Regions from separate parts of the Sodalis sp. RH16 genome, predicted to be linked through region 1. Evidence: predicted binding sites of a transcription regulator. Region 1 holds the regulator's gene; the other holds the start of a gene.
The links. Region 1 encodes CRP, which controls carbon source genes, mostly activating them, when cyclic AMP is high. Its sites were predicted from a motif close to ATGTGANNNNNNTCACAT; they were not measured.

Region 1 (5,102 bases):
GGCACCACCTATGGCGGCAATCCGCTGGCCTGCGCGGTGGCCGAGGCGGCGCTGGACGTCATTAACCAGCCGGCGGTGCTGGCGGGAATCAATGAACGGCATGACAGGTTTTTCAGCGCGCTGCAGAAGATTAACGACCGCTATCATGTGTTCGAAGAAATTCGGGGCATGGGCTTGCTGATTGGCGCCGCGCTGAAACCCGGCTATCACGGCCGGGCGCGGGAATTCCTTCATGCCAGCGCCGCCAACGGTCTGATGATCCTGAACGCCGGCCCGGACGTGGTGCGTTTCGCCCCGTCGCTGGTGGTGGAATTTGACGATATCGATCAGGGAATGGCCAGGTTTGAACAGGCGGTGGCCCAGGTTACCGCCGGCTGAGCTCACTGAGAAAGAGCCTGGCGCGGACGGTTCACTTATCAAACCGCCTTTCTCGACCGGGCACTTTGCCAACACGCTCAGCCGCCATTATCGGCGGCTATTGGGCATTTTCCCCCAATCGCCGCGATAGCCAGCGGCCGTGCTGCGGCCGCTGGCGCCAGGCAACCGACGAGATGGTATGCATGACTCCCAAATGGAACAGGATACGCCGCAGATGGCGTTCCATCGGGGTGCCCGGCTGCTCCGGCGTATCGCCGGCGGTGGCCAGTACCGGCTGTTCGCTGCTCGGACCATCGTATTCCAGCCGTTGCTGGCAGGTTTGCAGCGCCACCTCGCAGGCGGTCAGGTATTTTTCCGCCAGCATTGGCGTCAGCATGTAGTGATCCCGCGCCAGTATCGTCATGGCATTGATATGCTCAATAATAAACTGGCTATGGGTCACCCATAGGCGCATATCGATGAGGTAGCGGGAGTTGAAACCGGGCTCCTGCATGGCCTGGCTTAGCGAGGTGAACAGGGCGTTATGGGCCTGGTTGGCCCGCATACGGGCATAGGCCAGCGCCGCCGGCTCCGGATTCGCCTGTAATAACAGACGCAATGCGTCCTGATCCCTTTCCAGCGCCTGATGGGCGTTTTTGCGCAGCAGGCCGCTTTGCCACTGCGGCCACAGCCAGAGCGTACCGCCGAACGCCAGCATGCATCCGATCAGGGTATCCACCAGCCGCGGTACCAGAAAATGCGTACCGTTCAGGGACAAAAGCTGCAGGGTGTAAACGGCGGTTACGGTGAAGCCGGTCATCGCCAGGCCGTAATTTTTCCGCAAAACCAGATAAGCCGCCAGGGTCACCACCAGCATAAACAATAAAACCGTGCCGTCCCCCAGATGGAGCTGCAGGGTCGCGGCGGCGATAACCAGGCCGGCCAAGGTTCCCAGCGCCCGGTGCTGGATACGTACCCGGGTGGCGTTATAGCCGTTCTGGCTGACAAACATCACCGTCATCAGAATCCAGTAGGGTTTAGGCAGGTTGAACACCAGTCCCAGGCTGCTGCCGATGGCCAGCATAATGCCCAGCCGGGCGGCGTTGCGCAGCGCCATGGATTTGAGCGAACAGTAGCTGCGCAGCGCCTGCCAGAAAGAGAGCCGTTGCTGGTTATCCGCCATGATATCCCGCCGGTAGAGCGGACGTTGCGTCCTGAGCAGCCGGGCGATGCGGCTGAAGTGATAAAAACAAAATTGCCCCACCGGATTATCCGGATTTCGCTGGGCAATTTTTTCCACCGCCGACAGGGCTTCCGCCATGGTGAAACGGCCCGATAACCGATGATAAAGGATATCGTCCGCTACCACCCGCAGCCGGGCGGCAATCAATTGGGCATTATAGCGGATCACCGCTTCAGCGTGACTCTGCTCCACCAGCTTCTGCACTTCGTCCGGCTGATGCAAACTGACGGCGATATGCTCTTGCAGGTCCAGAGCCACCTGAAATGTCCGCAGCAGACGTTTGTACTGAAGCTGATGGTTGGCCGACAGCATATGCAGCTGCTGGTAAATTTGCGCAATCAGATCAATCACCCGCTGCTGCCGGGCAAACAGCGGCGGCAGGGCGGTTTCCGGGTCGGTATGCTGGGTCAGCAGGCTGTATTTCGCCTCGATATAATCCGCGAGCTCTCTATAGAGCAGGCTGAGGGTTTCCCGCATCGGCTGCTCTTTAAGCCATCGGAACCACAGGCCGGTAAACAGCCCGTACCAGGCGGTACCGGCGATATACAGCAGCGGCGGGATCCACACCGGGGCGTTGCCGGTCAGGCCGAGGGTAAAAATGGCGGCGATAAGGGAGGCGGGTAATAACCGCCCGTGCAACGGACTGATTTCACCGGTGACGCCCAGCACCAGCGCCAGGCCCACCATGATAAAGGGCAAGGGTACGTGTACAAAGAGCAGCCACTGGATCAGTACGCTGCTGACGGCGAACAGCGTACCGCCGATGGCCAGGCGTTTAAAAAAGCGTTTATGCAGGGTATCCAGGCCGGCGATGTTGCAACAGGCGGGCACCAGGGAGAACAGCAGGCCGTTCTGCAGGCTGCCGAACAATAGCCCTATCGCCACCGGCAGGCAAAGCACGATGGTTTGCCGCAAGGCATAGTTGACTTCGGGGTGATAGATCAGTCGACGCCACATGCTGCCAACAAGCAGGCGTGGCACAGAGTACCACGCCTGTTTGATTAACGTTTAACGCGTACCGTAAACGACAATGGTCTTGCCGTGTGCGGAGATGAGATTTTGATCTTCCAGCATTTTCAGAATACGGCCCACCGTTTCACGGGAACAGCCGACAATCTGGCCGATTTCCTGGCGGGTAATCTTGATTTGCATGCCGTCGGGGTGGGTCATGGCGTCGGGTTGTTTCGCCAGATTAAGCAAGGTTTGCGCGATACGTCCCGTGACGTCGAGAAACGCCAGATTACCGACTTTTTCCGAGGTGACCTGCAAGCGGCTGGCCATCTGCGCCGACAGACGCATCAGGATATCCGGATTCACCTGAATCAGTTGCCGGAATTTTTTATAAGAAATTTCAGCCACTTCACAAGCGGTTTTCGCACGAACCCAGGCGCTGCGCTCCTGGCCTTCTTCGAATAAGCCCAATTCCCCGATAAAATCCCCCTGGTTAAGGTAGGACAAGATCATCTCTTTACCTTCTTCATCTTTTATCAGCACCGCGACGGCGCCTTTGACGATGTAGTAAAGTGTTTCAGCTTTTTCGCCTTGATGTATTAGCGTACTCTTCGATGGATACTTGTGAATATGGCAATGAGACAGGAACCATTCGAGAGTCGGGTCTGTTTGCGGTTTGCCGAGAACCATTCGCTGTTATCCTCTTTTGTCATCGCTGTCCTTGTTCAGGACATCGTATTCCCTATTACGGCGCTGTTTTATCGATCCATCTCCGTTGTAAACGGAGCGACGTTAGGGAACTTATTAGGGTCTGGTTTTAGTGATGTTCCGATCGCTCTCTTGCCCTTTCATTATCATGAGGTCGATCCAGCCTTGTTTTTAGCATAGGTTTGAAGCAGTGTCTTCTGTTGTCTTGCATCAGCATGAAGTATGTTAGGTAACATTGCCACCTTTCCAATAAAAATGTAGGGTGCAGGAAAAACTTTTTATCTGGAGTCATCATAATGCAAGCACGAGTAAAATGGGTCGAAGGTCTGTCTTTTATAGGTGAATCCGCCTCCGGCCACCAGATTTTGATGGATGGCAACGCAGGGGAAAAAGCGCCCAGCCCAATGGAAATGGTACTTATGGCGGCTGGGGGGTGCAGCGCCATCGACGTGGTATCGATTCTGCAAAAAGGGCGTCAGGATGTGCGTGATTGCGAAGTCAAGCTGACCTCTGAACGCCGCGACGAAGCGCCGAGGTTATTTACCCATATTAATTTACATTTTATAGTTTCCGGCACGGGGCTCACCGACAAAATCGTCGAAAGGGCGGTGGAGCTGTCAGCGGAAAAGTATTGCTCGGTGTCTTTGATGCTCGGCAAATCCGTGAACGTTACCCATAGTTTTGAAGTGCGTTTGCCGTCCTGAATGACGGATGCGTTACCGCGGGCGCGACGCTCCGGCCGCGCCCGGTTTATTCAATGCGTTTGCCTTCCAGCAGCTGCTTTACCAATGGTCCCATGATCAGTTCCATCGCCAGCCCCATTTTCCCTCCCGGTACCACCAGCGTATTGATATTGGAAATAAACGACCCCTGCAGCATCGCCAGCAGATAGGGGAAGTCGATATGATCCAGGCCGCGAAAGTGAATTACCACAAAGCTTTCGTCCAGCGAAGGGATGGCCTTGGCGGCAAAGGGGTTGGACGTGTCCACCGTGGGAACCCGTTGAAAATTGATATGGGTACGGGAAAATTGCGGTGTGATGTAGCTGATATAGTCTTCCATCGATCGCACCACGGAATCCATCACCGCTTCCCGGGAGTGTCCGCGTTCGCTGGTATCGCGCACCAGCTTTTGTATCCATTCCAGGTTGACGATGGGTACTACACCCACCAGGAGATCCACATGCTGCGCCACATTATGGTGGTCGGTAACCACCCCGCCGTGCAGCCCCTCGTAAAACAGCACATCCGTCGGCTCCGGCAGCGGCTGCCAGGGAGTAAAGGTGCCGGGAATCTGATTGTAGGGAACGGCTTCGTCATAGGTGTGCAGATATTTTCGCGCTTTGCCGTGGCCGGTGAGCCCATACTGCAGGAAGGTGTGTTCCAATAGGCCGAAGTCATTGGCTTCCGGCCCGAAATAGCTGATATGTCGCCCGAGATCGCGGGCCTTGCGAATGGCCATGTCCATTTCCGGACGGGTAAAATGGTGGAAACTGTCCCCTTCCAGCTCGGCGGCGTGAATATTCAACTGGTGAAAAATTTTACGGAAAGCCAGACTGGTGGTGGTGGTGCCGGCGCCGCTGGAGCCGGTAACGGCAATAATGGGATGTTGTGCTGACATGGTAACCCTACGCTTCGTTATATGACGGCGTGATACCCTCAATAATTCAGGTTGCAGGAAAGCGGACGCGCCTGCAACTTGAAGTATGACGGGTAGATTCACATGCGCCCGGCATGAAAGACTTGATTATTGTTATCATGTTTAGCGGCGCAGGGCCAATTTGCGTTATTCCGGATGAAACTGGCCGCGGGGCATAATATTGATGGTCTCGTGCAGTTCCGAC
Region 2 (5,102 bases), 340 kb from region 1:
CGGCGGTCATTATCCTGGAAAGCTACTTTGAACAGCAGATGACCGGGAATACGCCTCACTCCAGATAAAACACCGCTTTCAATTCGGTGCTCACCGGGCTGTTATCCTCGTTGGACGGCATTATGGCGGTCATGTATTTCCACCAGCGCCGGCATACGTCGGTTTGCGCCACCGCATTCCAGCGCTCCTCGGATTCCATTTCAACATAGGCAAACAGCAGGTGGCGTTCTTCATCCATAAAAATGCTGTAGTGATGTGCGCCGTGGGCCTTGAGGGTTTGCGCCAGCTCCGGCCAGATGGGATTGTGGCGGTGGCGGTACTCCTCATGGGCCTCGGGATTCACCTGCATGACGAAAGCCTTTCTAATCATTTTGCACGTCCAGCGCCGCCGCCATCGGCGTCACCCCGAACCGGCGGCCCAAGGCAATCAGTTCCTCCCGGCTGATAGTCTGTTTTTTCCCGCCCATGGAGCGGACCTTAACCATGATTTCCGCCGACTTTTCCGCGGTGTCGATAAGACCGAAGGCATCATCAAGGGTTGGGCCGCTGGCAAAAATACCGTGGAACGGCCATAAAACCAGCGGATGGGATTCCATCTGTTCAGCGGTGGCCGCGCCGATGCCGTCGGTGCCCGGCACCATCCAGGGCACGATGCCCACGCCGTCCGGGAACACCACCAGACATTCGGTGCTGCCTTCCCACAGCTCGCGGGTAAAGCGGGCGCTATCCAGATCAAGCACGTAGCTCAGGGCAATAAGATTGGTGGCATGGCAATGCATAATGACCCGGTTGCTATCCTTCGTCACCTGCTTGCGCACCACATGGGACTGGAAATGAGACGCCAGTTCGGAGGTGGGCAGACCGCCGGCGGTCAGACCCCAGAGAATACTGTAGCCGTTTCCTTCGGCATTGACTTGCAGTAGCACCAGATTATCCGACGGGGATAATTGCACATTGCGGAAAAACTTTCCCGAACCGGTAACCAAAAAATAGGAATTGGCTAATTCCGGCACCCCCTGGGTCAAGGATTCGGTACGGGGCTGGGGGCTGAATTCCGCACGGTACGGAGCGACATCCTCCGGCGTCAGACGCAGGCTGACGTTACCGCCATTGCGCTCATCCCAACCTTTAAGCCACATGTCGGTGGTGGCTTTGACCATTCCCTGTACGAACCAGGAAGAAAGTATGGTTTGCATAACTCATTATCCTCAGCGTTTGCTTGATACGGAACTTTCATATTCACGAACCACCCGCAGCCAATCGCCGCCGACCGGTACATCGTGAAGTTGACAATATTTATCCCACACCGCCTGCCAGGGCAGTGATTTGGTCTCTTCCAGCAACGCCAGGCGCGCGGTGTAATCTCCTTGCTGCTCCAATTCACGCAGTTGCCCCGTGGGTTCCACAAGAGCCCGCAGAAGCGCTTTTTTCATATTGCGGGTACCGATGACCCAAGCGGCGATGCGGTTAATGGACGCATCAAAAAAATCCAGTCCGATATGCACGCGATCAAACAAATCATGGCGGATGATTTCATTGGCGATGGCCTGGGTCTCATCGTCCAGCAATACCACATGATCGCTGTCCCAGCGCACCGGACGGCTGACGTGCAGCAGCAGCCGGGGCACAAACAGCATGGCGCTGGAGATCTTGTCGGAAATAACCTCGGTGGGATGGAAATGGCCGGCATCCAGACAAAGGGCGATACCGCGGCTGCTGGCGTAACCCAGGCAGAATTCACTGGATCCCACGGTATAGCTTTCGGCGCCGATGCCGAACAGTTTGCTTTCGACGGCGTCGATATGGTGGCGGCTATCCAGCTTTTCGGCTATCACCTCGTCCAGTGCGGCCATAAAGCGCTGCCGGGGCGCCAGCCGGTCGATGGTGACGTCCTTCATCCCGTCCGGGACCCAGATATTCATCACCGACGGCGTACCCAGTTCGCGGCCAAAGTAGGCGGATATCCGGCGGCTGGCCTGGCAGTGTTCAATCCAGAAGCGGCGGATGCCTGCATCGGCATGGGACAGGGTAAAGCCATCGGCGCTGAGGGGGTGTGAAAAACAGGTAGGATTGAAGTCCAGGCCCAAATCGTGATTACGCGCCCAGTCCACCCAGCCGGCGAAGTGCTTCGGCTCGATTTCATTACGCTCAACCCGACCCTCGGCCTCCAGATAAATGGCGTGGAGATTCAGCCGCTTCGGGCCGGGAATCAACTGGAAAGCCAGCTCCAAATCCCCACGCAGCTCACGGACATTACGCGCTTTGCCGGGGTAATTGCCGGTGGCCTGAATGCCGCCGGTCAACGATCCGGTGGGGTTCTCGAAACCGGCCACATCGTCACCCTGCCAGCAGTGCATTGAAACCGGCAAGGTATCCAGCAATGTCAAGGCTGCGTCAACGTCGACATTAATATCCGCATAACGCTGCCTTGCCAATTGCCAGGCATTTTCAATGGATTGACTCATAATAAGCTTCCTCTGTCAGATGGACAGCGAGAATATTCCCCACGGCCATTACGATTATTTCTTTTATTCTATGGCTGGCAGTGTAAGAACTTTGTTCATTAATCACCTTCCGGTGAATGCCACCCCGAATGCATGGGTGGCAGAATAGCGAAGATGAATGTGAAGCAGATCACAAATATGGCAGGCAGCCAGGGTCCCTGATGTAAAAAAATATATTGTCGGCGCATCTGTGATCACCGCCGCAATTTTGATCTTACTATCACCAATCTTTAAAAAATAACCCGAATGACACTGATGCCGGTCAATAATTTAAGGTTATATTTTAGTAGCACGCCTTACTATAAAGTCCCTATAACGGTGAGGTACCGGCAATGACTTTACTCTGCGGTGAGGATTTCTTTATTTCAAAAGACGCGACGGTGGCCATTGAACCACGCTGGCCTCAGCCTGCATTCCCCGAGCACTACCACGATTTTTGGGAGATCGTCCTCGTTGAAAAGGGATCGGGTATCCATGTTCTCAACGATCAGCCCTACGTGCTAGGCAGCGGAACAGTCTGTTTTATTCGTGCCGACGATCATCATCTCTTTGAAAACGTCGACGATCTGAATTTGATTAACGTGTTGTACCGTTCCCCCCACGGATTTCGCTACCTGGCCGACCTCAGTGATTTTTTGCCCTCGCGCGACCTGCCGGACGGCCAGTTGAGCTGGCAGATAAATCATGCGCAGATGCAACAGGCCAAACAGTATATCCGCGCCTTGAGCGACTTGATGGCGGACACTTCGCCGGAAAACATTGCCGCCAGCGAAGGGCAGTTTCTGCAATTGCTTATAATGTTGCGCAACGGCTGTTTCCAAAACCGCGGCGACGGCAACCGGGAGCAGCGCTTGCAGGGTTTGTTACGCTGGTTGCAGCATAACTTTTGCAACGATATCGACTGGCTGGCCCTGGCGGAACAGTTTTCCCTGCCGCTGCGCACCCTGCATCGCCAGCTTAAGCAGCAGACCGGCATGACCCCGCAGCGCTACCTGAACCGGCTGCGCTTATTGGAAGCACGCAAGCAATTACAGCAAAGCGATAAAACCATTACCGAAATTGCCCACGCCTGCGGCTTTAGCGACAGTAATCATTTTTCCACCCAGTTCCGCCGGGAGTTTTCTTTATCCCCTAAAACGCTCCGTAACGGGGAACATTGATTTCAATGAGTTAACGGTGAATTATGGCAAATGATGCCCGGCGCAATAAATCGCTCTCGCGAACGTGCCATTATTCCCCTTTTGTGTAGGTGCCGGGGAAGGTCACGATGTCACATCTGAAACTGGATACCACCGATTATTTCCTGTCAGATAAAAATGCAATCACCGTCGAGGATCGTCATCCGCAGCCGGCCTTCTCGACCCATACCCATGAATTCAATGAACTGGTCATCGTCTGGCGGGGCAACGGCCTGCATATCCTGAACGATGTGCCTTACACCATTACCTGCGGCGATTTGTTTTATATCAACGCCGCCGATAAACACAGCTATGAATCCGTCAATGACCTGGAGCTGGATAATATCCTGTATTGCCGCCATCGCCTGACACTATCCTCCGACTGGGACTCCCTGCTGCCGGGGGAAAACGTCGATCAGGCCCAGCGATATTGGCGGCTGAGCACGCCGGGCATGTCGGTCCTGCGGCGGGAAGTGGATGCGCTGGCGCGGGAATGCATGAAAACCGACCCGCTGTCGATTATGCTCAGCGAAGCGCTATTTCTCCAAGTGGCGCTGTTGCTCAAACGGTTCCGCCACTCTCCGGACAGTCTGCTGCTTTCCGATGCCGAACAGCTGGATTTGTTACTGATGGCGTTACGCGTCAGTATCAATGAGCCCTTTCGTCTGGAAGACTTTTGCCGGCAACACCAGTTGAATGCCCGCAGTTTGAAATCGCTGTTCAAACAGCAGACCGGCATTGGCGTTAACCAGTATTTACGGCAGCTAAGGCTTTGCAAAGCCATGGACCTATTGCGCCGCGGGAAACAAACCATCGGCGAGGTGGCTTCCCAATGCGGATTCGACGACAGCAATTATTTTTCCGTGGTGTTCAATCAATCCTACGGTATCTCCCCCCGGCAATATCGTCAGCGGTTTCAGAAAAAAAATCACGGCACCACGGGAAACGGTTAAGTTATTGTCATTTTTTTTGACCGTCCAATAGCCTCTTCTTTGTTGCCCTGCGGTTTTTATTCCATTCCCCTATTCTGATATTCTTCGCCAGCAACGACGTCACGCGTTTTTTTAATTGAATATACCGGCTTAGTTATTTATGAGACCACTCTTCACAATAAATTTTTTTCAAAATAAACGGCGTGTCTATAAATAGAAATATTCCTCATCGCGGTAAAAACTATATGGCAAAATTGCTCCCATCAGTTTGTTAAGATTTCATGACCCTAGCGGCCCCTTGGTAAAATCATGGAACCGTGGACAACGGGGGTCTAACCGCCGCCCCGCTGCCGAGAGTTTTGCTCAAAAGTCAACATGCCCTGTCCCTTTCCGGTCTGCAGCAGTCCCGGCAGCAGATGGGTTTTACCTTCGCGGATAAGGTTGCGCACCGCCGGCGTGGCGATCATCAGCTCAAACAGACCCATGCG

Region 2: a site for CRP is predicted at 2,623-2,640, ahead of rhaS (HTH-type transcriptional activator RhaS). Genes of this name have one in related genera too.

The regions. Positions count from the first base shown of each region.
Region 1 is NZ_CP178737.1:2,279,468-2,284,569, forward strand. It holds gene argD (bifunctional acetylornithine/succinyldiaminopimelate transaminase) at 1-378, shown strand, start outside; gene ACL2XJ_RS10370 (YccS/YhfK family putative transporter) at 476-2,557, opposite strand; gene crp (cAMP-activated global transcriptional regulator CRP) at 2,609-3,241, opposite strand; gene ACL2XJ_RS10380 (OsmC family protein) at 3,556-3,963, shown strand; gene ACL2XJ_RS10385 (phosphoribulokinase) at 4,010-4,879, opposite strand; gene ACL2XJ_RS10390 (YheU family protein) at 5,045-5,102, opposite strand, start outside.
Region 2 is NZ_CP178737.1:2,618,073-2,623,174, reverse strand. It holds gene ruvX (Holliday junction resolvase RuvX) at 1-68, shown strand, start outside; gene rhaM (L-rhamnose mutarotase) at 56-370, opposite strand; gene rhaD (rhamnulose-1-phosphate aldolase) at 363-1,196, opposite strand; gene ACL2XJ_RS12030 (L-rhamnose isomerase) at 1,209-2,465, opposite strand; gene rhaS (HTH-type transcriptional activator RhaS) at 2,837-3,664, shown strand; gene rhaR (HTH-type transcriptional activator RhaR) at 3,772-4,635, shown strand; gene ACL2XJ_RS12015 (type IV pilus twitching motility protein PilT) at 4,947-5,102, opposite strand, start outside.